DNA from 2 places in the Mycobacterium shinjukuense genome. Region 1 is predicted to be linked to the other one. Evidence: riboswitches for the same ligand, from Rfam matches in the RefSeq annotation. Region 1 holds a riboswitch; the other holds the start of a gene.
The links. Region 1 has a riboswitch for glycine ahead of gcvP (aminomethyl-transferring glycine dehydrogenase). Riboswitches for the same ligand answer to the same signal wherever they lie in the genome.

Region 1 (14,368 bases):
GTGCCTCGTTGAACGTCTTGCTCGGTCGCATCACCGCCGCGGTCTTGTCGTTGTCGGGTTGGTAATAGCCGCCGATGTCGACCGGCTCGCCCTGTACCTCGGCGAGTTCGGCCACGATGATGTCTTCGTTGTTGGTCAACGTATCGGCCAGTGGCGCGAAATGTTCGGCCAGCTCCCGGTCATCGGTCTGCGCGGCCAGCTGTTGCGCCCAGTACATGGCGAGATAGAACTGGCTGCCCCGGTTGTCCAGCTCGCCGGTCTTGCGTGACGGGCTCTTGTCGTTGTCCAGCAGCTCGCCGATGGCCGCATCGAGGGTCTTAGCCAAAAGTGTGGCTCGCTCGTTGCCGGTCTTGATGCCGATGTCTTCGAAACAGGCGCCCAGCGCGAGGAATTCACCAAGCGAGTCCCAGCGGAGGTGGTTCTCTTCCAGCAGTTGCTTGACGTGCTTGGGCGCCGAACCGCCCGCCCCGGTTTCGTACATTCCGCCGCCGGCCATCAGCGGCACGATGGACAGCATCTTGGCGCTGGTGCCCAGCTCCAGGATGGGGAACAGGTCGGTGAGGTAGTCGCGCAGGATGTTGCCGGTCGCCGCGATGGTATCCAGCCCGCGGATCAACCGTTCCAACGTGTAACGCATGGACCGCACCTGCGACATGATCTGGATGTCGAGGCCCTCGGTGTCGTGATCCTTCAGGTAGGTTTTGACCTTTTTGATCAGCTCGTTCTCGTGCGGCCGGTAGGGGTCCAGCCAGAACAGCACCGGCATCCCGGAGATGCGGGCCCGGGTGATGGCCAGCTTGACCCAGTCACGGATCGGGGCGTCCTTGACGATGCACATCCGCCAGATGTCGCCGGTTTCCACGTTCTGCGACAGCAGCACCTCCCCGGTGGCCAGGTCGACGAAGTTGGCCACGCCGTCCTCGGGAATCTCGAACGTCTTGTCGTGCGAGCCGTACTCCTCGGCCTGCTGGGCCATCAGGCCGACGTTGGGGACGGTGCCCATGGTCGCCGGATCGAACGCGCCGTTGGTCTTACAGAAGTTGATGACCTCCTGGTAGATGCGGGAGAAGGTGGACTCGGGGTGCACCGCCTTGGTGTCCTTGAGCTTTCCGTCGGCGCCGTACATCTTGCCGCCGGCGCGAATCATCGCGGGCATCGAAGCGTCGACGATCACGTCACTGGGCGAATGAAAGTTCGTAATTCCCCTGGCCGAGTCCACCATGGCCAGTTCCGGGCGATGCTCATGGCACCGGTGCAGATCGTCGATGATCTCGTCGCGCTGCGTCGCCGGCAGCGACTCGATCTTGCCGTAGAGATCGACCAGCCCGTTGTTGACGTTGACACCCAGTTCGTCGAACAGCTTCTGGTGCTTGGCGAAGGCGTCCTTGTAAAAGACCCGGATCGCGTGTCCGAACACGATGGGGTGGCTGACCTTCATCATCGTCGCCTTGACGTGCAGCGAGAACATCACGCCGGTCTTGCGCGCATCCTCCATCTGTTCTTCGTAGAACTCGCACAACGCTTTCTTGCTCATGAACATGCTGTCGATGATGTCGCCCTGCTCTAGGGAGACCTTGGGTTTGAGCACGATGGTCGTGCCGCCGCGGGTGACCAGTTCCATTTTCACCTCGCGGTCGCGGTCCAGGGTCATCGACTTCTCGCCGTGGTAGAAGTCGCCATGCTTCATGGTCGCCACGTGGGTGCGCGAGGCCATTGACCACTCGCCCATGCTGTGCGGGTGCTTGCGCGCGTACTCTTTCACCGCCTTGGGCGCGCGGCGGTCCGAGTTGCCTTGGCGGAGCACCGGATTCACCGCGCTGCCCAGGACGTTTGCGTAGCGCGCGCGGATGTCCTTTTCCTGGTCGGTCTTGGCGTCCTGCGGATAGTCCGGGATGGCGTAGCCCTTGGATTGCAGTTCCTTGATGGCGGCGACGAGCTGGGGCACCGAGGCGCTGATGTTGGGCAGCTTGATGATGTTGGTGTCCGGTAGCTGCGTCAGCCTGCCCAGTTCGGCGAGGTTGTCCGGCACCCGCTGCTCTTCGGTGAGGTAATCGGGAAACTGGGCCAGGATGCGTGCCGCCACCGAGATGTCACTGGCCTCGATCTTGATGCCGGCAGGCTCGGCGAAGGCCCGCAGTATCGGCAGAAAGGCGTAGGTCGCCAACAGCGGCGCCTCGTCGGTCAGCGTGTAGATGATGGTCGGCTGCTCGGCGCTCATAGTGCTCTCCCGGCGTCGGGGTCAGATTTAAAGGTGGCTCTACCATCTCAGCACATTCGACCCACCACCAGCAGGGCCGTCGGGCACGAAGCGGAGGGCGCGACGGCGGGAGTCCCGTCGATCATCGTTGCCGCAGGCCGTCGAGGGCCACATCCGTCACCCGCTCGGCCAACGCGGCGTTGTAGCCCTGCATCGCCTGGCACCCGACCAAGAGCGTTTTCACCTCGGCTACCCCGACGTCGCGGCGAGCGGTGCCGGCCCGCTGAGCGGCGTGCAACAGGCCGGCGAGCAGATCCCGGAAGTCCGCCTCGGCGTCCGGGGCCGCGCTGTTGATGTCGATGCCGATCCCGGCCAACGCCTCGACCAGGCCGCGGTCGGCGGCGCCCCACTGCAACACCATCGACCGCAGAAAGGTAAACAGCGCTTCACCGGGTTGCTTCGATCGGAGGAGGTCATGGCCGTCGTCAATGATGTGACGCATCCGGTCGGCGATCACCGCCTGAAACAGCGCCTCCTTGGTGGGGAAATTCCGGTACACCGTGCCCGCGCCGACCCCGGCGCGGCGGGCGATCTCGTCAATCGGCACCGACAAGCCCTCGGCCGCAAAGGTGTGGTAGGCGACCTCCAAGATGCGCGCCCGGTTGCGGGCGGCGTCGGCGCGCACCGGCCGAGCCCGTTGAGCCACGTCGCACCTCCGAGCTGCCGCGAAGCCGTTGCAAAGCGGGGCGGTCGTTCCGTATAGTATCAGATCAAGCGGAGCGCCTGCCCCGTTTACTGGATGATAGCGAGGAGCCCCCGATGACCAGATGGACCGCCGCCGACATCCCCGACCAGACCGGCCGCACCGCCGTCATAACCGGCGCCAACACCGGCCTGGGCTTCGAGACCGCGACCGCGCTCGCAACCCACGGTGCGCGCGTCGTGCTGGCCGTGCGCAATCTCGACAAGGGTAAGCAGGCCGCGGCGCGGATCAGCGAGGTCGCTCCCGGTGCCGGCGTGGAGCTGCAGGAACTCGACCTGACCTCGCTGGCTTCCGTGCGCGCCGCCGCGTCCCAGCTGCGCTCCGCGTACGAGCGCATCGACCTGCTGATCAACAACGCCGGGGTGATGTATACACCCAAGTCGACCACCGCGGACGGCTTCGAGATGCAGTTCGGCACCAATCACTTGGGCCACTTCGCCCTAACCGGACTGCTGCTGGATCGGCTGCTGCCTGTGCCCGGCTCGCGGGTGGTCACGGTCAGCAGCGTGGGCCATCGTATCCGTGCCGCAATCCATTTCGACGACCTGCAATGGGAACGCCGCTACAGCCGGGTCGCCGCCTACGGGCAATCCAAGCTCGCCAATCTGCTGTTCACCTACGAACTGCAGCGCCGACTGGCCCCCGGCGGCACCACCATCGCGGTCGCCGCCCACCCGGGGGTCTCCAACACCGAACTGATTCGTAACATGCCGCGGCCGCTGGTGGCCGTCTCCGCCCTGCTGGCACCGCTGATGCAAGACGCCGACCTGGGCGCGCTGCCGATCCTGCGGGCCGCCACCGACCCCGCCGTGACCGGTGGGCAGTACTACGGGCCGGACGGTTTCGGTGAACTGCGGGGCTACCCGAAGGTCGTGGCCTCCAGCGCCCAGTCGCACGACCTCGACCTGCAGCGGCGGTTGTGGGCGGTCTCCGAAGAACTCACCGGGGTAAGCTATCCCGTCGGCTGACGGGGTGCCCGGCCACGGTCAGCATTCGACGATGTTGACGGCCACGTTGATGGCCAGCCCGCCGGCGGCGGTTTCCTTGTACTTGCTGTGCATGTCGGCACCGGTGGCGCGCATGGTGTCGATCACCTGGTCGAGGGTGACGCGGTGAAAGCCGTCTCCGCGCAACGCCATCCGCGCCGCGTTGATGGCCTTGCCGGCCGAAATCGCGTTGCGTTCGATGCAGGGGATCTGCACCAATCCGGCGATCGGGTCGCAGGTCAGGCCCAGGCTGTGTTCCATCGCGATCTCGGCGGCGTTTTCCACCTGTCGCGGTGTGCCGCCGAGGATTTCCGCCAATCCGGCAGCGGCCATGGCGGCCGCGGAGCCGACCTCGCCCTGACAGCCGACCTCGGCGCCGGAGATCGACCCGCGTTCCTTGAACAACGACCCGACGGCCCCCGCGGTGAGCAGGAAACGCACGGCGACATCGTCGGGGTCCGCGGCCCCGGCCGGGGTGTAGTGCGTCGCGTAGTGCAGCACGGCGGGCACGATGCCGGCGGCGCCGTTGGTCGGTGCGGTGACCACCCGCCCGCCCGAGGCGTTCTCCTCGTTGACCGCCAGCGCCACCAGGTTGACCCAATCCTCGGCGAATTCCGGTTTGCGAGTGGGATCTTCGGTGCACAACCGGTCATACCAACGCTTCGCGCGGCGGCGGACCTGCAGGCCGCCGGGAAGCAGCCCGTCGCGAGCGATGCTTTGTTGTGCGCACTCGACCATGACGTCGCGCAGGTGCAGCAGCGCACCGCGAACCTCGTCCTCGGTGCGGCAACATGACTCGTTGCGCAACGCCACCTCGCTGATGGCGAGGTCCAGCCGGTCGCAGATGTCCAGCAGTTCGGCGGCCGACGTGTACGGCAGGGCCATTGGGCAGGCATGTTGGGCGCCGTTGGGGTTGTCCTGGTCGGTGACGACGAAACCGCCGCCCACCGAGAAGTACGTCCGGGTGGCCAGGACGGAGCCGCGGGAATCGAAGGCGGTGAACGTCATTCCGTTGGGGTGGGTTGGCAGGACGACGTCGGGATGCAAGGCGATGTCACCCTCGGTCAATGGCACCGGCACCATGCCGTCGATCCACGTCGTGGCCGACGCGGCGATCTCGCCGAGGCGAAGCTCCTTGATTTCGGCGGTAATCAGTTCCGGCCGAAAGCCTTCCAGCCCCAGCAGGATCGCCGACATGGTGCCGTGGCCGGCGCCGGTGGCCGCCAGCGAACCGTACAGGTCCACCTGCACCGTGCCGACCAGATGCAGCCGACGGTCCGAGCGCAACGTGTCGACGAACCGATTGGCCGCACGCATCGGGCCCACCGTGTGCGAACTGGACGGCCCGATGCCGACGGTAAATAGCTCGAAGACGCTGATGGTCATGACGTGTGTAGCCCGGGGTAGAGCGGGTAGCGGGCGGCAAGCTCATGGACCTGGGCGCGCAGCCGATCCAGCCGGTCGTCGCCGGGGGCCGTCAGCGTGGCAGCGATGATGTCGGCCACCGCGCGGAAGTCGTCGAGAGTGAAGCCGCGGGCGGCCAGGGCGGCGGTACCGATCCGCAGGCCGGAGGTGACCATCGGCGGGCGGGGGTCGAACGGCACCGCGTTGCGGTTGACCGTGATATCCACGGCGGCCAGCCGGTCTTCGGCTTGTTGGCCGTCGAGTTCGGAGTGACGCAGGTCGACCAGGACCAGGTGCACGTCGGTGCCGCCGGTCAACACGGTGATGCCACGTTCGGCGACGTCGGTCCGGGTCAACCTGTCGGCCAGAATCCGCGCGCCTTCGAGGCAGCGTTGCTGACGCTGAACGAATTCCGGTTGCGCGGCCATCTTGAACGCGGTGGCCTTGGCCGCGATGACGTGCTCCAGCGGGCCGCCCTGCTGGCCGGGGAAGACCGCGGAGTTGATCTTCTTGGCGACGGCGGCGTCGTTGCACAAGATGATGCCGCCGCGCGGCCCGCCGAGTGTTTTGTGGGTGGTGGCGGTGACGACGTGGGCGTGCGGCACCGGGTTGGGATGCAGGCCGGCGGCGACCAGGCCGGCGAAATGTGCCATGTCGACCATCAACAGGGCGCCCACCTGGTCGGCGATCTCGCGGAACCGAGCGAAGTCCAGCTGCCGGGGGTACGCCGACCAGCCCGCGATGATCATCGTGGGCCGATGTTCGTGGGCGGCCTCGGCCACGGCGTCCATGTCGATGAGATGGTCCCGTTTGGACACCTCGTAGGCGGCGACGTGGTAGAGCTTGCCGGAGAAGTTGATCCGCATCCCGTGGGTGAGGTGACCGCCGTGGGCCAACGACAATCCGAGGAGGGTGTCTCCCGGGGTCAGCAGGGCGTGCATGGTGGCCGCGTTGGCGGTGGCCCCCGAATGTGGTTGCACGTTGGCGTATTCGGCGCCGAACAGGGCCTTGACCCGGTCAATGGCCAGTTGCTCGACGCCGTCGACGAATTGGCAGCCGCCGTAGTAGCGCCGGCCCGGGTAGCCCTCGGCGTACTTGTTGGTCAGCACCGACCCCTGGGCCTGCATCACCGCCAGCGGCGCGTAGTTCTCCGAGGCGATCATCTCCAGCCCGGTTTCCTGGCGGTGCAGTTCGCCGTCGATCAGGGCGGCGATGTCGGGGTCAGACGTGGCCAGTGGTTGATTGAGATCGTTCATCAGCTCAAGTCCATTCGGGTCGGCGGTGTGGCCGCGGCCGTCGGGCATCGCACGGTCAGGGACCGGGTGGCCGAGGGGGTCGTTATGTCGGCACCCTGTCGGTCAACATAATTGGGGCATGGCCGTTTTCGGGGAGGCTGCTGGCGTCGAAGAGCGGCGGCGGGCACGAGCAGAGCAGGTTGCGGTCGCCGTGTGCCCCGTCGATGCGCCGCACCGGGGGCCAGTACTTGGTGGCGGCCAGGCCGGGGGCCGGGAAGGCGGCGACGCTGCGTGGGTAGGGCAGGTCCCAGGTGTCTGCGCACACCAGTTCCGCGGTATGCGGCGCTTGTCGCAGTGGACTGGACTCCAACGGCCAGCTGCCGTCGATGACCCGGTCGATCTCGTGGCGAATGGCGATCATCGCGGCGATGAACCGCTCGAGTTCGGCGAGGTTCTCGGACTCGGTCGGTTCCACCATCAAGGTGCCGTTCACCGGGAAAGACAATGTGGGGGCGTGGAATCCGTAGTCGATGAGCCGCTTGGCGACGTCTTCGGCGGTGACGCCGGAGCGGCGAGTCAACTCCCGCAGATCCAGGATGCATTCGTGGGCGACCAGCCCCTGGGGGCCGGTGTAGAGCACGGGGTAATGCTCCCGCAGCCGGGTGGCCAGGTAGTTGGCCGCCAGCACGGCGGTCTTGGTGGCCGCGGCCAGTCCGTCGGGTCCCATGAGCGCGATGTAGGCCCAGCTGATCGGCAGGATGCCCGCCGAACCGTAGGCCGCCGCCGCCACCGGCGGGTTCGCGGTGTCCTGGCACGGGTCACCCGGCAAAAACGGTGCCAGGTGTTCGCGGACGGCCACCGGGCCCACACCGGGCCCACCGCCGCCGTGCGGGACGCAAAACGTCTTGTGCAGGTTCAGATGTGACACGTCGGCGCCGAACTGGCCGGGCCGCGCCACCCCGACGAGCGCGTTGAGGTTGGCGCCGTCGAGGTAAACTTGCCCACCCGCGTCGTGCACCAGATCGCACACCGTGGTGATATCGGCCTCGTAAACGCCGTGGGTGGACGGGTAGGTGAGCATGATCGCCGCCAGCTCCGCGCCGTGGGCGGCGAGCTTGGCCCGCAGGTCGGCGAGGTCGATGGCGCCGTCGGCGGCGGTGGCCACCACGACCACCCGCATGCCGGCCAGCACCGCCGAAGCGGCGTTGGTGCCGTGGGCCGACTGCGGAATCAGACATATCCGTCGCCGGTGTTCGCCGCGGCTGGCGTGGTAGGCCCGGATGGCCAGCAGCCCGGCGAGCTCACCCTGTGAACCCGCATTGGGTTGCACCGACACCTGGTCATAGCCGGTGATTTCGGCCAGCCAGCGTTCCAGATCGGTGATCAGTTTGTGATAGCCGCCCGTTTGCTCAGCCGGGGCGTGCGGGTGGATCGCGGCGAAGCCGGACCAGCTGATCGGCGCCATCTCCACCGCGGAATTCAGCTTCATGGTGCATGACCCCAACGGGATCATGGTGCGGTCCAACGCCAGATCGCGATCCGACAGGGTGCGCAGGTAGCGCATCATCGCGGTCTCGGAGCGGTGTTCGTGAAACACCCGGTGCTGCAGGTAGGGCGTCTTTCTGAGCAGCTTCGGGTCGAGCCCGGAGAGCCCCGGTGCAATGCGCTCCACACCAAAGGCCATGAGCACCAGCGCGATGATGTCGGTGGTGGTGGTCTCGTCGCAGCTGATCCCGATGTGATCGGCGTCGGCAATCCGCAGGTTGACGCCCAGTTCGTAGGCACGCGCTGCGATGTCGCGGGCCCGTCCGGGGACCGCCACCAGCACCGTGTCGAAGAATCGTTCGTGCACCACGGTGTATCCGGCGCAGCGCAGACTGGCCGCCAGCGACACCGCGTGCGCGTGCACTCGAGAGGCAATGTGGCGCAATCCTTCTGGGCCGTGGTACACCGCGTACATGGCGGCGAGGTTGGCCACCAGCGCCTGCGCGGTGCAGATGTTGCTGGTGGCCTTGTCGCGGCGGATGTGTTGTTCGCGAGCCTGTAATGCCAGGCGGTAGGCCGGGGCACCGTTGACGTCCTGGGACACCCCGACCAGCCGGCCCGGCAACGCGCGTTCCAGGCCGTTGCGCACGGCCAGGTACCCGGCGTGCGGCCCGCCGAAGTACAGCGGAACCCCGAACCGTTGCGCCGAGCCCACGGCGATGTCGGCGCCCAGTTCGCCCGGGGGCGTCAGCAGCGTCAGCGACAGCGGGTCGGCGGCCACCGTGGTCATCGCCCCGCGGGCTTTTGCCGCGGCGATCAGGGCGCCCAGGTCTCGCACCGCTCCGCTGGCGCCGGGTGATTGCAGCACGATCCCGAAGAAATCACCGGAGGGCAAATCCGCCGAAAGCTTGTCCACGTCCACGATGTCGACGTCGATGTCCACCGCCGCGGCGCGCGTCCGAAGCACCGACAGGGTCTGCGGGAAGCAGTCGCTGTCGACCAGGAGCCGCGCCGACCGGTTCTTGTTGGACCGGCGCATCAGCAGCATCGCCTCCACGACGGCGGTGGCCTCGTCGAGCAGCGAGGCGCCGGCCACGGGCAGTCCGGTGAGGTCTCCGATCATGGTCTGGAAGGTCAGCAACGCTTCCAGGCGACCCTGGGATATCTCCGGCTGGTACGGGGTGTAGGAGGTGTACCAGGCCGGTGATTCGATGAGATTGCGGCGCAACACTTCCGGTGTCACGCAGGGGAAATAGCCCTGCCCGATCATCGACACCTGAACGATGTTGCGCGCGGCGATCGAGGCCAGATCGGCCAGCACCTGCCGCTCGGTGCGGGCCGCGGGCAAGGCCATCGGCGCGGTGTCGCGGATCTGCGCCGGGATGGCGGCCTCGACAAGGTCGTCGAGGCTGGCATAGCCGACCGTGGCGAGCATGTGCGCAACCGCGGCAGGGTCGGCTCCGATGTGGCGGGGCGCAAAGCTCGCCGGCCCGGCTAGGCAGCTGGGGACCTGAACACGCATCTCGGACAAGGGGCAACTCCGGTTTCAGTGAGCCCGACGGCACCGGGCTGGTCGCTCCCTCCCCGCTCTGTCCTGAAACCTGAGAGTCTGTGGCCGCGCATGCTGGCGGGGCCGTACACCTTCGGTAAGGTCGGTCGTGCTGACCGGTCCTTGTCTCCAGAGTTGCCTTGGCGGTGCGGTACTGGGGCCTGAGAGATTCCCGGGGAGGAGATTGCTCCTACGGCGCCTCGATATCGAGGTTCTCCCGCAACGCTTCAACGGCGGTTCAGTTGTGTCGGGGACTCAAGATACACACCAAGCGCGGTCTTGTCACGTGTCCGCCGTGGCTCACCGACGTCGAGCGCGTGGCGGGTGGGTGCTTGTGCGGCACGGGCAGCCTGTGGCTGATGGCGGTAGGCACGGCCGAAAACGCCCGGCAACAGCAACAGCGCCCATGTCGGGATCGCGATGTGGCCCGGGGGGCAGTGCACCCGGACCGCGTCGACGGCCGCGACCAACCCACAGACCAGGACCACGGTCGCCGCGAAGCGAGCGATTGGTGACCCGGTACAGCGCCGGGACCGCCGTCAGAGCCCGCTATCACCGATGACAAAGCCGCTATTTTCGGGCTCCGAGAATGCGAATAAATGGTGAATTCCGCATTCCCAGGTGGGCGCGCCGCCGGCTTGCCGTCTTTGGCGACAATACAACCTTCAACACTTGCACGATCCAGACTACCTCGCCCGGCGACAACCCACTATAACCTGTGAGTTTCATGATCATCGAACCTTTACCGAAAGCCGGCTAGACCTAATGTCATTTACGTATTTACGTATTGAATCGCACGGAGTCAGCGACCGCCAATCGCATCGGGCAAGTTAGTTTCGTGGTCAGACGCTGGCGCTGACCAACGCGCACGCGCTGCAGCAAAGGACGTTTCGGAGGACGGGAAATGGCATTTGTGATCACTCTGCCGGAATTCCTAGTGGCCGGGGCAACGGAATTGGCGGGTATACGTTCGGCAATCGACTCGGCCAACGTGGCAGCCGCGGCCTACACGACGAATGTGGTCGCCGCCGCCGAGGACGAGGTGTCGGCAGCAATCGCGGCGCTGTTATCCGCGCATGCGCAGGATTATCAGGTTATTAGCGCCCAAGTGGGTTTATTTCACGACCATTTCGTGCAGACGCTGAGCAATGCTGGGGCTTCGTACGTTGCCACCGAGGCGGCCAACGCGGCGCACCATCTGATCGACGTGGTCCACAACCCTAGCCAGGCACTGGCCAACGCCCAACAACACCTGCTCACCGGGGTTCACGACGCCGAACAGAATGTGCTCCACGTGGTCAACGCCCCGACCGAGGCCCTGCTGGGGCGCCCGCTGATCGGCGACGGCGCCGATGCCACCACGCCGGGCCAGGCCGGCGGGGATGGCGGGCTGCTGTTCGGCAACGGTGGGGCCGGCTACACCAGCACAACCGCCGGAGTGGCCGGCACGCGCGGGGGCCATGCCGGGCTATGGGGCAACGGCGGACGCGGCGGCGGCGGCGGGCCCGGCGCGGCCGGCGGCGCCGGCGGCAATGGCGGCTGGCTCTACGGGAACGGCGGTGATGGCGGCCCCGGCGGGATGGCCGTGGTGGCCGGTGGCTCCGGCGGTCAGGGCGGCGCCGGGGGCAACGCCGGGTTGTGGGGCTCCGGCGGCGACGGCGGTGACGGCGGTGACGGGGCGGCCGGTGCCCCCGGAAATAACCCGGCCAGCGTTGCAGCGCCAAACGGCGCCAACGGCACCACCACGACCGCGGGCCAGCCCGGAAGTCCCGGCACCACCTTCGGGCAGCACGGCGGTGACGGCGGCGACGGTGGTGTCAACGGCGGCAACGGCGGCACTGGCGCCGCTGGCGCCTCCGGTGGCAGCGGGGGTAGCGGCGGCGCCGGCGGCGCGGGCGGCCGTGGTGGGCTGCTTGTCGGCGATGGTGGCGACGGTGGCCGTGGCGGCATGGGCAACGTCGGCGGCGCCGGCGCTGACGGCGGCAACGGCGGCCATGGTGGCGACGACAGCGTGCTCAACGGCAATGACTTCGGCGGCAACGGCGGCAATGGCGGGAACGGCGGCAACGGCGGTAACGGCGGCAACGGTGGACGGGGCGGCGACGCCGGCGCGGGTGGGATCTTCGGCAACCCCGGCAACCGCGGCGACGGCGGGGAGGCGGGCCCCGGGGGCGTCGGCGGAAATACCGGCACGCCGGGTAACGGCGGGTCCGGGTCTCCCGGCGGGAATTCGGGCGGCAACGGCGTGAACGGTGCCGTCGGCACCCAAGGGGTGGCGGGTCAGCCCGGCGCCACCGTTGGTGGACAGAACCCGCTCGACCCCGTCCGCGCAGCCGAACAGTACCTGCTCAGCGGGATTCGTGCGGCCGAGCAAGGCCTCCTCGAGGTACCTACCCAGGCACTGGCCATCGAACATCATCTCCGCAGCGGGGTCCATGCCGCCGGACAGAACCTGCTCAGCGAGGTCCGCGCGGCCGAACAGCACGTTTTCGACGCGGTCCACAACCCCGACCAGGCGGTGGTCAACGCTCACCACAACCTGCTCAACGGGCTCCGCGCAGCCGAACAGAACCTGCGCACCGGGATCCAGGCGGCCGAGCGAGGCCTCCTGGACGCGGTACCCACCCAGGCACTGGCCAACGTCGAACAGCACCTCCGCAACGGCGTCCATGCCGTCGAACAGAACCTGCTCACCGGGATTCGTGCAGCCGAACAGCACGTTTCCGACGTTGCCGACAACCCCAACCAGGCACTGGTCAACGCTCAACACGACGTGCTCACCGGGGTCCATGGCGCCGCACAGAACCTGCTCAGCGGGGTTCAGGCGGCAGAACAGCATGTTCTTGACGTGGTCCACAACCCTAGCCAGGCACTGGCCAACGCCCAACAACACCTGCTCACCGGGGTTCACGACGCCGAACAGAATGTGCTCCACGTGGTCAACGCCCCGACCGAGGCCCTGCTGGGGCGCCCGCTGATCGGCGACGGCGCCGATGCCACCACGCCGGGCCAGGCCGGCGGGGATGGCGGGCTGCTGTTCGGCAACGGTGGGGCCGGCTACACCAGCACAACCGCCGGAGTGGCCGGCACGCGCGGGGGCCATGCCGGGCTATGGGGCAACGGCGGACGCGGCGGCGGCGGCGGGCCCGGCGCGGCCGGCGGCGCCGGCGGCAATGGCGGCTGGCTCTACGGGAACGGCGGTGATGGCGGCCCCGGCGGGATGGCCGTGGTGGCCGGTGGCTCCGGCGGTCAGGGCGGCGCCGGGGGCAACGCCGGGTTGTGGGGCTCCGGCGGCGACGGCGGTGACGGCGGTGACGGGGCGGCCGGTGCCCCCGGAAATAACCCGGCCAGCGTACCAGCGCCAAACGGCGCCAACGGCACCACCACGACCGCGGGCCAGCCCGGAAGTCCCGGCACCACCTTCGGGCAGCACGGCGGTGACGGCGGCGACGGTGGTGTCAACGGCGGCAACGGCGGCACTGGCGCCGCTGGCGCCGGTGGCAGCGGGGGTAGCGCCGGCGGCGCGGGCGGCCGTGGTGGGCTGCTTGTCGGCGATGGTGGCGACGGTGGCCGTGGCGGCATGGGCAACGTCGGCGGCGCCGGCGCTGGCGGCGGCAACGGCGGCGACGGGGGCGCTGGCGCGTCTGGCGGCACCGCCGGCGTCCTTGGCGAAGCTGGTGGCAGGGGCGGCAATGGCGGCAACGGCGGCAATGGCGGCAACGGCGGCAACGGCGGCAACGGCGGACGGGGCGGCGACGCCGGCGCGGGTGGGTTCTTCGGCAACCCCGGCAACCGTGGCGACGGCGGGGAGGCGGGCCTCGGGGGCGTCGAGGGCAGCGGCGGCCAAGGCGGGCAGCCGGGCCAACGCGACGCGATGTTTGGTAACCTTGCCGGCCGGGGCGGCGTGGGAGGCGGCGGTAGCCATGGGGCCAACGGCGTGGGCGGTGCCGCAGGCGCGGAGGGCGTAGCCGGCCAGCCCCGCGCCACCGCCGGCGGACAGAACCTGCTCGACGCTTTTTACGCGGCCGAGAAGAATCTCCTCAGCGCGGTCCACGGTCCCAGTCAGACAGTGGCCAACGCCAAACAGGATCTGCTCACGGCGATCCATACGGCCGAACAGAACCTGCTCGCCGTCCCTGAGCTCACCCGGTCACTGGCCACCGCCAAACAAGACCTCCTCACCGCGATCCAGGTCGCCCAGGAAAAAGTCTTCGACGCGGCGCGCAACCCCATCGAGGCGTTGGGCACCGCCGAACAGATCCTCCTCACCGCACTCGGCACGGCGGAGCAGGATGTCCTCAACGCTGTTGCGGACGTGTTGGCCCGATTCGACATCTACTGAGCCGAGGTCCGACCGGTAAAGCCCGAGAGCTGGTGAAACCGCCAACACGAAAACGAAACTAAAGGTTCGCTTGGTCAGGCGAAGTTCACAATCAGACCAGGTTGGCGTTCAAACTGCCGTGAGTGCTGCGGTGGTGAATTGGCTCTGGTGCCGGCAAAGCTGGCGGTAGGGTTGGGCCGGATCGCTGTGGCAGGCCAGATCCGACCGGCGTGAATTCCTGCCTCACCACGTCGTCACGGCGGCACGGCCAGTTGGGTCAGGTCGACGAAGACGTAGGCCAAGCAGAATAGGAAATTCAACACGACCAGAAACAGGCCGGCGAACATCAGTGAGCGGGTGCCGCGACGTTTTAGCTGTTCGAACTTCGCGACGCGCTTTTCACGGTTGATTCGGGTGGCGATGATCGC
Region 2 (14,368 bases), 2.1 Mb from region 1:
GCGCCCGCTGGTGCGCCACCAACCGCGGGCAGCGGCGCGGTGCGCACCTTGATGGGCGGGCAACCCAAGCTCGCCGACGACTCGCTCACCGAGGCGATGAACGCGCTGCTCACACCGGGCGATGTGGCGGCAGCGCCGGTGCACGCGGTGATCACCACCGAGCAGCAGCTGTTCCAGCGCGGCCAAACGTTGCCAGACGCCAAGAGCGAGTTGGGATCCTGGCTGCCACCCGGGCCGGTGGCGGTGGCCGACTATCCCACGGTGCTGCTCAGCGGTTCTTGGCTGTCGTCCGAGCAGACCACGGCGGCCAGCGCGTTCGCCAGATACCTGCGCAAGCCCGAGCAACTCGCCAAGCTGGCCAAAGCGGGATTCCGGGTCAACGGCGTCAAGCCGCCGAGCAGCCCGGTCACCAGCTTTGCGGCGCTGCCCGCGGCGTTGTCGGTCGGTGACGACGGAATGCGCGCCACGCTGGCCGACACCATGGCCATACCGTCGAGCGGCGTGGCGGCGACCATCATGCTGGATCAATCCATGCCCACCGATGACGGCGGTAAAAGCCGGCTGGCCAACGTGATCACGGCGCTCGGCAACCGCATCAAGGCGCTGCCGCCCACCTCGGTGATCGGGCTGTGGACGTTCGACGGTCACGAGGGCCGAACCGAGGTCCCCGCCGGGCCGCTGGCCGACCAGGTCAACGGCCAGCCCCGCGCGGCGGCTCTGCTGGCCGCGCTGGACAAACAATATTCCTCCGGCGGCGGCGCGGTGTCGTTCACCACGCTGCGCATGATCTACCAGGAGGCATTGGCCAATTTCCGTGCCGGTCAACAGAATTCGGTGCTGGTCATCACCAGTGGTCCGCACACCGACCGGACCCTCGACGGTGCCGGGCTGGAGGAGTTCATTCGCACCAGCGCCGACCCCGCCAAACCGGTCGCGGTCAACGTCATCGACTTCGGCGACGACCCCGACCGGCCAACCTGGGAAGCAGTCGCCCGGCTCAGCGGCGGCAGCTACCAGAACCTGACGACGTCGGCCTCCCCCGACCTGGCTACCGCGATCAACATCTTCTTGAGCTGATCGCCCGACGGCCCGATGATCAGACGCTGCGGTTCGGATGCGGCCTGGTACACCATCCACGGCCCGCAGCCCCCTACCCGAGATTTCGCGGCATGCGGTATCAGACCCGCTATCACCGGTCGATGGAGTTGCGCAGGCCCGTGCGGATGCTCTTCGGGGGCAAGCCCTTCCAGCACATCGCCGCAGATAAGCGGCGCCGGAGACGTTTCGTTGCCAGCGGCTACGCCTGGGTCGATGCGGATGTGCGCGGGTCGGGCGCGTCGTACGGTGCCCGGGTGTGCGAATGGTCGCCGGACGAGATCCGTGACGGCGCCGAGATCGTCGACTGGATGTGCGCCAACCGTGGTGCAACGGCAAAGTCGGTGCAAGACGACCATGACCGCTCGCTGCGGGACGGGGCCGTCGCCGCGCATCGCGACGACTACGACGTTCACAAGCAGGCGGTGTCGCTGACGTTCCGTGACGACGCGGACCGTCGGAACCCCCGCCTCGAGCCGATCGGTGCGCCCATCGACGTGGGCAGCATCAACGTGATCAGCCCGCACAACTATTGGCGCGACATCGCGGCCTCGGGGGCGGCCATCTACAGCTACAGCGGCTGGTTCGACGTCGGGTATGCGCATTCGGCTTCCAGCCGGGGCACCGCATCCGTGTCGCCGTCGCCGGCGCCGACGCGAGCCACTTCACGATCCTCCCCGGCGGACCACCGACCGTGCGCGTCCACCGCAGCCGGCCGCATGCGTCCCGCGTCGACCTGCCCGTCGCGCGGCCTTAGCCGGGAGCGGCGGCCCTGCGGGTCAGCCGGACCCGGCGGCACCCCGCGGCAGCGGGCGGGCGTGAGCGCCGACCGCATTCGAGCCCTTCGTGAACGGGCCGCATGGACCCCGGCGCAACTCGCCCACGCCACCGGCATTGCGCAACCGCACCCGTCGGCCTACGAAAGCGGAGCACGGACGGTGACTCCGCAAGTCTTGGACAGGATCGAGGAGGCGACGCGGGTTCGCCGGATCGCCTTACCTAGGCGGCGGAGTTGAAGCGCTACATCGAGGAGATGCTGGGCTAACGTCGACGTCCACGCCACCGCGGTAATCGGCGGCGTTGAGCGCCCCACGGTGGCCGAGCTGGGCTATCCGATCAGCAGGGACAGCGCGGCGTCGGCGTAGGCCTTCGGATCCTCGACCTGCGGGTAGTGCCCCAACCCGGGTAGCTCAATGACGTGTGCGGAGGGACGCAGTTCCCGAAGCCCGGCGAGCACGGTCGTGGTGGCCACCGGATCGCGCAGGCCCCACACGAAGCCCAGCGGTTTGGGCCAATCGCGCACGGCGCCGTGCCAGCGGTGCGCATACCGCACCCGCTCGTCGAGGTAGCTGATGAGCAGGTGCGGTATGCGGTGGCCGTCGTTGTGGCACAACAGCTCCCACTGGGCTTGGGCCTCCTGCGCCGACAGCGGGTGCTCCGGTGAAAAAAGCCGGCCAAAACCTCGGGTGAAGCCCCCACGGCTGACCAGCCGGGCCGCGACCGGGCCCAGCGGGCCGCGCAGCACCCGCTGGATCGGCCGCAGGCTGGCCCGCTCCAGGATCACGCTGCCGTTGCTCAGCACCGCTCGTCGCAGCTCGAACGGCAGGCGGCCGTCCAGGTCACGGGCGAGCAGCTCGGTGGTCACCGACGTGCCCATGTCGTGCGCGAGCACGACGACCGGGCCGGTCACGGTTTCGGCGACCACCGTCTCCACCAGATCTGCCTGCTCCAGCAGGCTGTAGCGGTGCGGGCGCGGCTTGTCCGACAAGCCGAAGCCCAGGAAGTCCATCGTCAGCCAGGCCTGGCCGGCCAGGTGCGGAACCACCGCCCGGAAATCGAACGAGCTGGACGGATAGCCATGCAGCAGCAGGACGGTCGGCGTGTCGCCACGCCCCGAGCGGACGAACACCTGTCCGGCCGCCGTCTGCAACCAGCGGCCGCCGTCACGCCACTCTCGGACATTCGGTGTTGTCACACCTCGGGCATACCATCGTGAGCGTTCTCAAAGGAGGGTAATGAGCATCGATTTCACACCGGATCCGGCGCTGTATCCGTTCGCGTCACGCTGGTTCGGCGGCTCACGCGGCCGCATGCATTACGTCGACGAGGGAGAGGGTCCGCCGATCCTGTTGTGCCACGGCAATCCGACGTGGAGCTTCCTGTATCGCGACATCATCGTCGCGCTGCGGGACCGGTTCCGCTGCATCGCCCCCGACTATCTCGGCTTCGGGCTGTCGGAGCGTCCCGACGGTTTCGGGTACACGATCGACGAGCACGCGCGCGTGGTCGGCGAGTTCGTCGACCACCTCGGCCTGGACGGCTACCTGACGATGGGTCAGGACTGGGGCGGGCCGATCGGCATGGCGGTCGCGGTCGAGCGGGCCGATCGGGTGCGCGGCATCGTGTTGGGCAACACCTGGTTCTGGCCGGCGGACACGCTGGCGATGAAGGCCTTCAGCAGGATCATGTCCAGCCCACCGCTGCAGCACGCGATTGTGCACCGCAATTTCTTTGTGGAGCGGTTGATTCCGGCGGGAACCGAGCGACGGCCGAGCGAGGCGGTGATGGCGCACTACCGGGCGGTGCAGCCGGACGCCAAGGCACGGCTGGGGGTAGCCCAGATGCCCAAGCAGATCCTGGCCGCTCGCCCCCTGCTGGAGCGGCTCGCCCGCGACGTTCCGGCGAAGCTGGGCGCCAAGCCCACCCTGCTGGTGTGGGGCATGAAGGATCTCGCGTTTAGGCCGGGCCCGACGCTTCCGCGGATGCGCGAGACCTTTCCCGATCACGTCCTCGTCGAGTTACCCCGGGCCAAACACTTCATCCAGGAGGACGCGCCGGACGCGATTGCGGCGGCGATCATCGAGCGCTTCGGCTGACGTTGACCCGCTCAGGCGAACGCCTCCACCGGCGGACACGAGCAGACCAGGTTACGGTCCCCGTAGGCTCCGTCGATGCGACGCACCGCGGGCCAGACCTTGGGGCGAAACGCGGTGCCCAGCGGGAAGGCGGCCTCCTCCCGGGTGTACGGGTGATTCCAGTCCGACACCAGCAGGCACTCGGCGGTGTGTGGTGCGCCGCGCAGCGGATTGTCGTCAACAGGCCAGATGCCGGCACCCACCTTGTCGATCTCGGCGCGGATCCCGATCATCGCCTCACAGAAGGCGTCGACCTCGGCCAGGCTCTCACTCTCGGTGGGTTCCACCATCAGCGTGCCGGCCACCGGAAAGCTCATGGTGGGTGCGTGGAATCCGTAGTCCGCCAACCGTTTCGCGACATCGTCGACGGTGACGCCGGTGGATTTGGTGATGCCGCGCAGGTCCAGGATGCACTCGTGGGCGACCATGCCGTTCTCGCCGGTGTACAGCACCGGGTAGTACTCGTCGAGACGGCGGGCGATGTAGTTGGCGGAGGCGATCGCGGCCAGTGATGCCGCTCTCAGCCCCTCGGCGCCCATCATCCGGATGTACGCCCAGGTGATCGGCAGGATCGACGCCGACCCGTAGGGCGCCGAGGACACCGGATGCCCCTGCGGCCGGGGGCACCCCCGGGTTGCGGGCGACTCCGGGGCGAACGGGTGACCGGGCAGAAACGGGGCCAGATGCGAGCGCACCGCCACCGGTCCGACCCCCGGGCCGCCGCCACCGTGCGGGATGCAGAACGTCTTGTGCAGGTTCAGGTGGCTGACGTCGCCGCCGAACTTGCCCGGCCGGGCCAGGCCCACCAGAGCGTTGAGGTTGGCGCCGTCGACGTAGACCTGTCCGCCGGCGTCGTGCACCGCCGCGCACATATCGGCGATGTCGTGCTCGTACACGCCGTGGGTGGACGGGTAGGTGATCATCAACACCGCCAGCCGGTCGGCGTGTTCGGCGACCTTGGCGCGCAGATCGTCGAGGTCGACGTCGCCAGCCCGACTAGGCTCGTCGTGGCAACGGACCACCACCACCCGCATCCCGGCCAACGCCGCCGACGCGGCGTTGGTGCCGTGCGCGCTGGACGGGATCAGACAGACGTCGCGGTGCGGCTCTCCCCGGCTGGCGTGGTACTCGTGGATCGCCAGCAGGCCGGCGTACTCCCCCTGCGAGCCCGCGTTGGGCTGCAGCGAGACCGCCTCGTAGCCGGTGATGTGCACCAGCCAGCTCTCCAGGTCGGCGATCAGCTTGCGCAGCCCCGGGGTGTCGGCCGCCGGCGCAAACGGATGCTGACGCCCGAATTCCGGCCAGGTGATGGACGCCATCTCGGCGGCGGCGTTGAGTTTCATGGTGCATGAGCCAAGCGGAATCATGCTGCGGTCCAAGGCGATATCCTTGTCGGCCAGCGCCCGCAGGTAGCGCATCATCGACGTCTCGGTGCGGTACCGGGTGAACGCGGGATGCGTCAGGAACTCCGATGTGCGCGTCTCGATATCGGTGCCAACAGCCTTGCCGGCCCGCCCGGTGGCCGCCACACCGAATGCTTGCAGAACGATCGCCACGTGGGCGTCGGTGGTGGCCTCGTCGCAGGCCACCGACACGTGGTCGGCGTCGACCCGCCACAGGTTGACGCCGTGGGCCTTAGCGGCGGCCAGCACCTCGTCGGCACGACCGGGCACCCGGGCCAACACCGTGTCGAAGTACGTGTCGTGCACCAACGCATCGCCCAGCGCGGCGGCAATGGTATCGGCGTGGGAATGCACCCGACGCGCGATGGCGATCAACCCGTCGGCGCCGTGATAACTGGCATACATCGCGGCCATCACCGCCAATAGCACCTGCGCGGTGCAGATGTTGCTGGTCGCCTTGTCGCGGCGGATGTGCTGCTCGCGGGTCTGCAACGCCAGCCGGTACGCCGGGGTGCCGTCGCTGTCCACGGACACCCCGACCAGCCGTCCCGGCAACTGCCGGGCATGGTTGGCGCGCACCGCCAGGTAGCCGGCGTGCGGGCCGCCGAATCCCATTGGCACACCAAATCGTTGGGTCGTCCCGAACGCGACGTCGGCCCCGATTTCACCGGGCGGTGTGATCAGCGTCAGCGCCAACAGGTCGGCGCCGATGGCGACCAACGCGCCGCGCTGGTGGGCCTGCTCCACCACAGCGGTCCAGTCGGTGATCCGGCCGCTGGCCCCGGGCAGCTGGGTGATGACGCCGAAGAAATCGCCGTCGGGCAGGCCATCCCGCAGGTCGGCGGTGACGATCTCGATGCCGAGCGGCTTGGCGCGGGTGGCCAGCACCGCGGCGGTCTGGGTGAACACGTCGACGTCGACGGCCAGCCGGTGGGCCGGGCCGCGGGCCGCGCGGTGCATCAGTGCCATGGCTTCGGCGGCCGCGGTGCCCTCGTCGAGCATCGACGCGTTGGCGATCTCCAGGCCGGTGAGATCGGTGACCAGGGTCTGGAAGTTCAGCAAGGCTTCCAGCCGGCCCTGGCTGATCTCGGGCTGATACGGCGTGTAGGCGGTGTACCAGGCGGGGTTCTCCAGGATGTTGCGCACCAGCACCGGCGGCGTGAACGTGTCGTAGTAGCCCTGCCCGATCATCGACACCGCGACGGTGTTGCTGTCGGCCAGCTCCCGCAGCTCGGCGAGCACCTCGGCTTCGGTGGCCGGCGGCGGCAGCCGGTCCAGACCCGGGGCGACACCGGCGTCGGTGAGGGTATCGAGGATGCCCGTCGGGACCGCCTTCGCTGCCAGCTCGTCGAGCGAGTTCACCCCGATCACCGCGAGCATGGTTGCGACGGCCTGAGCGTCCAGGCCGATGTGCCGGTCTGCGAACGTCGAAGGGGACACGGTGAACTCCTGACAGAAGCAGAGGTCTGGCGGCCCTCTCCCTCTGTCTTCACCTGTCGCCAGGCGCCTGAGAGATTCGGCGACCTGTTCCACCGGGTCGCCTTTCCCCATCGGCGGGTGGGGACCGCCACCGGTCGCCACCGCTTTCCAGAGGCATCATGGTCTCGCGCGGTCCGGGTGCCTGAGAGGTTGACGGAGAGGTGTTGCTCCTTCGGCGTCCGTAGCTGGCGGCCACAGAACTCTCCCGCGTGAGGTGCGATGCGTGCCCCAGTTTACTCGGCCGGCTAACCGATCTTGCGGTCACGCTGCTTGCGCCGGCTCGCCAGTTCGTCTTCCGGGGCGGCAATCGACTCGCCGCCGTCGGCGCGCTCCCCGCGGAACTCGGCGATGACACCGGTCAGCTCGCGCATCGCGCCAGACACGGCGATGCCGAACACCCCCTGCCCACCCTGCAAGAGGTCGACGACTTCCTCGGCCGACGTGCACTCGTATACCGTGGTGCCGTCGGAGAACAGGGTGATGTTGGCCAGATCCTGGACGCCGCGCTGGCGCAGATGGTCGACGGCAACCCGGATGTTGTGCAGCGAGATGCCGGTGTCCAGCAGCCGCTTGACGATCTTGAGAACCAGGATGTCCTTGAACGAGTACAGCCGCTGGCTGCCAGAGCCGGCCGCGCTGCGGATCGACGGGACCACCAGCGACGTGCGTGCCCAGTAGTCCAACTGGCGGTAGGTGATGCCGGCGATTTGGCACGCACTCGGCCCGCGGTAGCCGACCAGCTCGTCGGGCACGGAATCGTCGGGAAACAGTCCCGGCTGCACGTGTTCGCCGGGTGCGGGGCCGCCGGTAACGCTGCCGCCGACGCTGCCATCGGCGGTCGTGGCGGCCGCGTGGTCGGCAAGGTCTAGCTGTTCTTGACGTGGCCGCTCGCCCACGGTGCTTCCTCTCGCCGATCGCGCTCTTGTCACTAGCTGCTGCACTAGCGTGCGTCACTGGCTGCTCAACAGCCGCGTTTGCTCAGGTCCGAGTGCTATGGAGCATACGCCGTTTCACACCGACCGTACCCCCGGTACTTACCAAGTCATCACTAGAGTATGAGGGTTCCCAGCCCTCGTGGGCGCTATCCGTGAGGCGTGTCGAGATCGCAATGTGTGAGATGAGACGCACCCGTGACGTTGACGAGCGCCCTCACAGCCCGCCGTGCCGGCGCGCATCGTCGACGAGCTACGAGCTAGGTGGCTTTGAAGTCGTCGGGTGACACGCTGTCGAGAAACTCCTTGAACTTCTCCACCTCGTCCTCGCGAACACCGCCGCCGGCCTCCTCGTCGCTTTCGTCGGGGATCAACAGACCGGCCTGGGCGAGCACGGCCTCCTCGACGTAGATGGGAACGCCGACCCTGAGCGCGATCGCCACCGAGTCGGAGGGCCGGGCCGACACCTTGATATTGCGGTCGAAGATCAAATCCGCGTAGAACGTGCCTTCCTGCAAGTCGACGATGCGCACTTCCTTGAGCGAATGCCCAAGTGCAGCAATGACATCCCTGATCAGATCGTGCGTCAGCGGACGCGGTGGTTCGACGCCCTGCTGCTCCAGCGCGATGGCGGCCGCCTCCGACTGGCCGATCCAGATCGGCAGGTAACGGTCACCGTTGGCCTCGCGCAAGAGCAGCACCGGCTGGTTGTGCGGCTGCTCGACGCGAATGCCGACAACACGAACTTCGCCCATTTGTGTCTGCCCTCCGCATGTGGCGCGTGTCCAGCTCCCGCTCGGCGCGACGACGCGGTGAACGCCGTAGCGGTCACCATGCCGCCGAAAACCAAGCCGTCGAACGAAGTCTAGTCCTCAGCGGTGCAGAAGGTCGCGAACGGCCGACTTGAGCAACGAAGTGTGCAATGTGATGGCCAGCGCGGCGACCTCGCGGGCCAGATCGTCGGCGCGGTCACGGGCGCCGGCCTTGTCGGCCTTGACCACTGGGCCGGCGATTTGCGCGATCAAGTCAGACTGGCGATCGGCGGCGGAGCGGAAGGCGCGCAGGTGCCTCGGTTCCACCCCGTATTCGGACAGCGCCCGGGCGCATCGCAGGATCACGACCGCGTGCTCGTCGAAGAACCCGCCCGGCCCGGTGGTGATCACTCCCCCTTTGAGCAGGGCCGTCAGCAGATCGTCGTCCACTCCGGAGCGTTCCAGCAGGTCTTCCCTGCCGAGCCGCAGACGGGTGGCCGACACCGCCGCGTCCTCTGCGCCACGGCCGGTCCCGGTGCCTGCTACCGACACCAATCGCGGTACGCCGTAAGGAGATCCGAACGGCGGCAACTCACCGTCGGGCTGGGCGTCCAGCTGCGCCCTGATCACCTTCAGCGGCAGGTAATGGTCCCGCTGAGCGGTGAGGATGAAGCGCAGGCGGGCGCAGTCGTACGCGGTGAACCTGCGGTATCCCGATGCGGTGCGCTGCGGCGTCACCAGCCCCTCGGCCTCCAGGAAACGAATCTTGGAGATGGTGACATCGGGAAAATCCGGCCGCAGCAGTTCCAGGACCGCCCCGATCGACATCCCGGCCAGCGTGGGGCTATCGGGTGCGCTCACTGGCGTCCGGTGCCCCCGTCGTTGCCACCCTGTCGGGGCCCGGTCAGGAAGACCAAGCGGAACTTGCCGATCTGGACCTCGTCGCCGTTTGCCAACACGGCCGAGTCCACCGGCTCGCGGTTGACGTAGGTGCCGTTGAGGCTTCCGACGTCGACCACGCTGAACTCGTTGTTTTCCAGCCGGAATTCGGCGTGGCGTCGGCTCACGGTCACGTCGTCGAGGAAGATGTCGCTGTCGGGATGCCGTCCGGCAGACGTCACGGGCTGGTCGAGCAGGAACCGAGACCCCGCGTTGGGCCCCCGTTTGACCACCAGCAACGCCGAGCCTGCCGGGAGTCCTTCGACCCCGGATACCGCGCTCTCGACACCCGCCTGTGCTGGGGCGTCCAGTTCGCTGAGGAAGTCGGCGCGGAAGACGGAGGTCGTCTCCACGGTGACTTCGTCCGAAGTCTGGTCCCTGTCTCTGTCCGCGTCCATGTCCGTCACCCGCTGCTCCTCACTGGCCGCTGTGGCGCTGTCTGACCGGTTTGCTCGGCCGGTCTCCCACTCGGATCTTTTGGTCCTGTCCGTTCAACGTGCGTTACCGATGCTGATGTCTCGACCGTACCCCGCGTGGATCGACAATGTGCCTGCCACTGCAGGATCGTAAGCCTGATGCCCCGGCTTCTCCTAGGTCATTGACTGGCCCGCGCTGGTGGCGCGCGCATGTCGGACCTTAGCAATGGTCATTCGGTCAGCCTGGCACGGTAGGCCTCGGCGTCGAGCAGCAGCGCAAGCGCGGATTCCAGGCCGCCGACAGCGGAGCTTTCGACCTGGATATCGAGCAGCCAGCCGGCACCGTACGGGTCGGAATTCACCAGTTGCGGACTGCCTTCCAGATCGCCGTTGACCGCGGACACCGTGCCCGAAACCGGCGCATACAGATCCGACACCGACTTGGTCGATTCCACCTCGCCGAAGGCTTCGCCCGCGGTCACCTCGGTGCCCACGGCCGGCAACTGGACGAAGACGACGTCGCCCAGCGCCGACTGCGCGTAGTCAGTGATCCCGACCCGCACGGTGTCCTGCGCACTGCGGCGAATCCACTCGTGTTCGGCGGTGTAGTGCAGATCGGTCGGGATATCGCTCACGGTGATCCTGTTCTGGTCGCTGGTGCTCACTTGACGGGCTGAGCGTATTGGTGTGGTTTTGGTTGCCGCAAGGTGGTCACGTCCACGCGGTCGACCTGCTGCACCGATATCCGCGCCCCGACGCGTTTCACACTGTCTTCGGCGCCGCCGGGGATGTTCATGGCCGCGGCCAGCGTCGGCGGATCGCCAATGGCCAGAATCGAATACGGCGGGGACAGGACTTTGGTGTCGATGGTCAGCGAGCCCGGGGTGCCGACCACCCAGGTGTCGACGCCGACCCGTACCGACTGACGCCCATCGCTGATCTCGATCGCCTCGGCGCCGGCGGCGCGCAACTCGTTGATCACGTCGAGCAGCGCTTCGGGTGCCACACCCGGCCCGGGGTCGTCGATCTTGACGGTGACACCGGGCCCGGTGGCACCCACCACGCCCGCGAGGATGGCCAGCGCGGCCAACTTTGTCTGCGCGCTTTCGATGGCGGCTTGGTCGGTGTTGCCCGAGGCCTGCAACGCGTTCAGGGTGTTTTGCAGTTCGGCCACTTCGGTGCTCAACGTGGCCTCGCGCTGCCGCAACGAATCCAACAGCACCAACAGGTCTGCGGGGCGGGCCGTTTCGAGAGAGTCACCGGATTCGGTCTGGCGCACCTGGGTGGCAATCGCGACCCCCAACACCAGGCACAGCAGGATCGCCAGCGCCCCGAACACCAGGCGCGTGCGACCACCCCACAGCATTGCCGACGCCCCGGTGCGGCGCAGGCGCCCGATCCGCGGACGCGGTTGGTGGGCGGGCAGTTCGTGCCGGCCGCGCCGTGCGGCCTGGGCGTCGGGTTCGGCTGCGGCGCGCTGGTGCTGCGTTGCCGCGGGATCCTGGCTCATGTGGCCCTCATCGCGCTCATGGCGCCGCTCTCCCCCGCACGCGGGTGGTGCCCCCACTGCATCGTCGCCGGCGGGGTCATGCGCCGAACAGCCGACGCCGCAGCGCGGCGGTGTTGCCGAAGATTCGGATGCCCAACACCACGATGATCGCGGTGGATAACTGGGTGCCCACGCCCAGTTGGTCGCCGACGTAAACGATCAGGGCGGCCACCAGGACATTGAAGACGAACGAAACCACGAAGACCTTCGGGTCAAAGATCCGCTCCAGGTAGGCGCGCAGCCCGCCGAACACCGCGTCCAGCGCGGCGACCACCGCGATGGGCAGATAGGGCTGGATCACCTCGGGCACACCGGGGTGCAACACCAGCCCCAGCACGATGCCAACGGCCAGCGCCGCGATGCCGATCATGCTGCTCGGATTCCCGTTCGGACGTCGCTCACTAGGACCCAATCTGCTTGGCGAACTTGACATCCCGGCTGGCGCCGGCAGGCAGCGCCAGGCGGTCGCTGACGTTGACGCTGACGCCCACACCGTAGGAGAGCTCGAGCAACCTCAGGCGGCGCAGGCCGGGACTGCGTTCGAAGACATCGTGCACGGTGTGCGGGGGGCCCACCGCAAGAATCGTGTACGGGCTGCTGGTGGGATTGTTGTCCACCAGGATCGCACCGCCGGCTTGCCGGATGGTCACGTTGGGCCCGATGCGGGCGCCGTCGACGGAGATCGCCTCTGCCCCGCTGGCCCACAACGAATTGACGACGAGCTGCAGGTCGCGGTCCAAGATGATTTGCTGGCTGCCGCGTACCCGCTGTTTGGACGCGTCGGAAAGGTTGGGGCCGGAGCCGGGCTCGGTCACGGTGACCGTCACACCGGGACCGATGACCGGTGTGCTGGCCGCCGCGAGGCTCAGCGCGTCCAGACGGGCCAGCAGCCGCCGTCCCTCGGCGTCGTCGGCGAGCGCGAGTCGCTGCACCTCGTCGACTCGTGCCGCGAGCACGGCGCGCCGTTGGGCCAACGTGGCGGCGGCGGATTGGGTGGCACGCACGCTCGTCGCCAGCAGCTGCTGTGCGGCGCGCACGCCGGGGGCCACCGAGCGGGCTTGTGCGACCGCGGCGGCAAACACCGCGGCGACCAACAACGCCGCCAACGCCTGCCACAGCCCGTCGACCAGGCGGGCTCGGCGGGACCGCGGTGCGCCCGAGCGGACACGTTCGGCGGCCGCCGCGGCGTAACCGGGATCCAGATGCTCGGACAACAGCGCGCGTAGCAGGGACGGCACCGGAATGCGTGGCGGCCGGGACGCATGGGCGCTGTAGCCGGCGTTTGGGTCATAGCCGCCGAGCAGTCGGTCGGAGTCAGCCATGCTCACCGTCACCTCGGGCATTTCGGGCGACCAGGTGATGGACCCAGCTTTTGATCCTTGGCAGTCGGCGAACCACCATCGTCATCTGCACCACGTACAGCGCGAACGCCCACAGGTAGGCATACATGCCCCAGACCAGAAACGCCCAACCACAGGCCTTGAGCACTCGGCTCCACACCGTGTCCCACTGTCCCAGCAGCAGCACGGGAAAGCCGGCCATCAGCGCGAAAGTCGCGGCCTTGCCGAGGTAGGTCACCGGCAGCGCCGATATTCCGCGGCTCCACAGCAACGGCAGCGTCACCGCCAATGCCGCATCGCGTGCCAGCAGCATGACGACGAACCACCACGGCACGATCCCGCTCAGCCCCAACACGATGGGAACGGTGATCATGTAGAGCCGATCGACGGCCGGATCCAGCAGCACACCCAACCGCGACGACTGGTTCAGCAGCCGGGCGATCTTGCCGTCCGCCCAATCGGAGACGCCGCTGAACACCAAGATCGTCACCGCCCAACCGTTGAGGTGTGCCACCAGCATGAGGTAGACGAACACGGGGATGAGCGCGAGGCGGACGACGCTCAGCACGTTGGGTACCGTCAGCACGCGATTCTGTATGAGCACCGGCCCCATGAGCGGTGACCTTAGCCGCCGACGTTGTCGCAACTGTAACGCCATGACGATTTTCCGACGCCTCGGTTGGCCGCGGCGCGCCTCAGCGGAACACGCCGGGCAGGCTCAGCGTCAACAACGTGTCGTCGGACAACGGGTTGTCGTTGACCATGTAGGTCCACGTCGACGTCGGCCGGGCCAGCTTGGACAGGTCCAGCCCCGGCTCCTGCTCATCGACGTCGGCCGTTTCGAACGTCTGTTGAGCCGCCTCGATCGCGTCCGCGGCCAGCGACGCGAACGCGTCCACGGCCAACCGGTGGAACTCGTCGAGCGGATTCTGCCGACCCAGCGCCCGCAGGTGGATGCTCTCGCGGATGTCGGCTAGGTACGCCAGATGATCGGCCCAGCCGCGGTCCAGGTGATACAGCATGATCAACCGGCAGATCCTTTCGAGCCGCCGCTCCGACAGCTCCGCGGACAGCTGTGCGTACCGCTCGGGGGCCAGCTCGGCGAGCTCCTCACGCGCGGTTGCGGTGCGCAGCAACGTGTTTCGCCTCTCGACGATGATGGCGCGCTGCTGCGCGATCAGCTGGTTGTACCGCCAGGTGTTGGCGTGCACGTCCAACATCCGGCCCTCGGCGACCCGCTGCGCATGGTCGAGCAGTCCGGCCGCCTTGGGACTGACGATGCGGCCGTCCTCGTCGGTCTGCATCGGCAGTTTGTTGGAATCCAGGTTGGCGGTGACCACGTCGTCTTCCCAACTGGAGAAAAACACCGACGACCCCGGATCGCCCTGGCGCCCGGCTCGGCCGCGCAACTGGTTGTCCAGCCGCTCGGTGTAATGCCGACCGGTGCCGACCACATGCAGCCCGCCCAATTCGGCGACCCGGTCGTGGTCGGCCTCGTCGGATCCGCCCAGCCGGATGTCGGTGCCGCGGCCGGCCATCTGGGTCGAC

Region 2: it holds a riboswitch for glycine, as region 1 does, so the genes downstream of both, gcvP (aminomethyl-transferring glycine dehydrogenase) here and gcvP (aminomethyl-transferring glycine dehydrogenase) in region 1, are expected to answer to the same signal.

Annotation. Positions count from the first base shown of each region.
Region 1 covers NZ_AP022575.1:3,941,834-3,956,201, forward strand. Annotated here, with positions in the region: gene G6N20_RS17790 (NADP-dependent isocitrate dehydrogenase) at 1-2,218, opposite strand, end outside; gene G6N20_RS17795 (TetR/AcrR family transcriptional regulator) at 2,340-2,903, opposite strand; gene G6N20_RS17800 (SDR family NAD(P)-dependent oxidoreductase) at 3,017-3,928, shown strand; gene G6N20_RS17805 (L-serine ammonia-lyase) at 3,947-5,332, opposite strand; gene glyA (serine hydroxymethyltransferase) at 5,329-6,606, opposite strand; gene gcvP (aminomethyl-transferring glycine dehydrogenase) at 6,689-9,592, opposite strand; glycine riboswitch at 9,650-9,757, opposite strand; glycine riboswitch at 9,759-9,849, opposite strand; gene G6N20_RS21475 (PE family protein) at 10,524-13,961, shown strand; gene G6N20_RS21480 (hypothetical protein) at 14,195-14,368, opposite strand, start outside.
Region 2 covers NZ_AP022575.1:1,502,008-1,516,375, forward strand. Annotated here, with positions in the region: gene G6N20_RS06735 (substrate-binding domain-containing protein) at 1-1,077, shown strand, start outside; partial or broken gene G6N20_RS06740 (CocE/NonD family hydrolase) at 1,093-1,715, shown strand; gene G6N20_RS06745 (helix-turn-helix domain-containing protein) at 1,815-2,111, shown strand; gene G6N20_RS06750 (alpha/beta fold hydrolase) at 2,204-3,070, opposite strand; gene G6N20_RS06755 (haloalkane dehalogenase) at 3,111-3,971, shown strand; gene gcvP (aminomethyl-transferring glycine dehydrogenase) at 3,983-6,853, opposite strand; glycine riboswitch at 6,887-7,012, opposite strand; glycine riboswitch at 7,013-7,110, opposite strand; gene G6N20_RS06765 (MerR family transcriptional regulator) at 7,138-7,788, opposite strand; gene G6N20_RS06770 (bifunctional nuclease family protein) at 8,085-8,579, opposite strand; gene ftsR (transcriptional regulator FtsR) at 8,697-9,437, opposite strand; gene garA (glycogen accumulation regulator GarA) at 9,434-9,913, opposite strand; gene gcvH (glycine cleavage system protein GcvH) at 10,162-10,566, opposite strand; gene G6N20_RS06790 (DUF881 domain-containing protein) at 10,593-11,441, opposite strand; gene G6N20_RS06795 (small basic family protein) at 11,518-11,850, opposite strand; gene G6N20_RS06800 (DUF881 domain-containing protein) at 11,882-12,802, opposite strand; gene G6N20_RS06805 (CDP-alcohol phosphatidyltransferase family protein) at 12,795-13,433, opposite strand; gene secA2 (accessory Sec system translocase SecA2) at 13,516-14,368, opposite strand, start outside.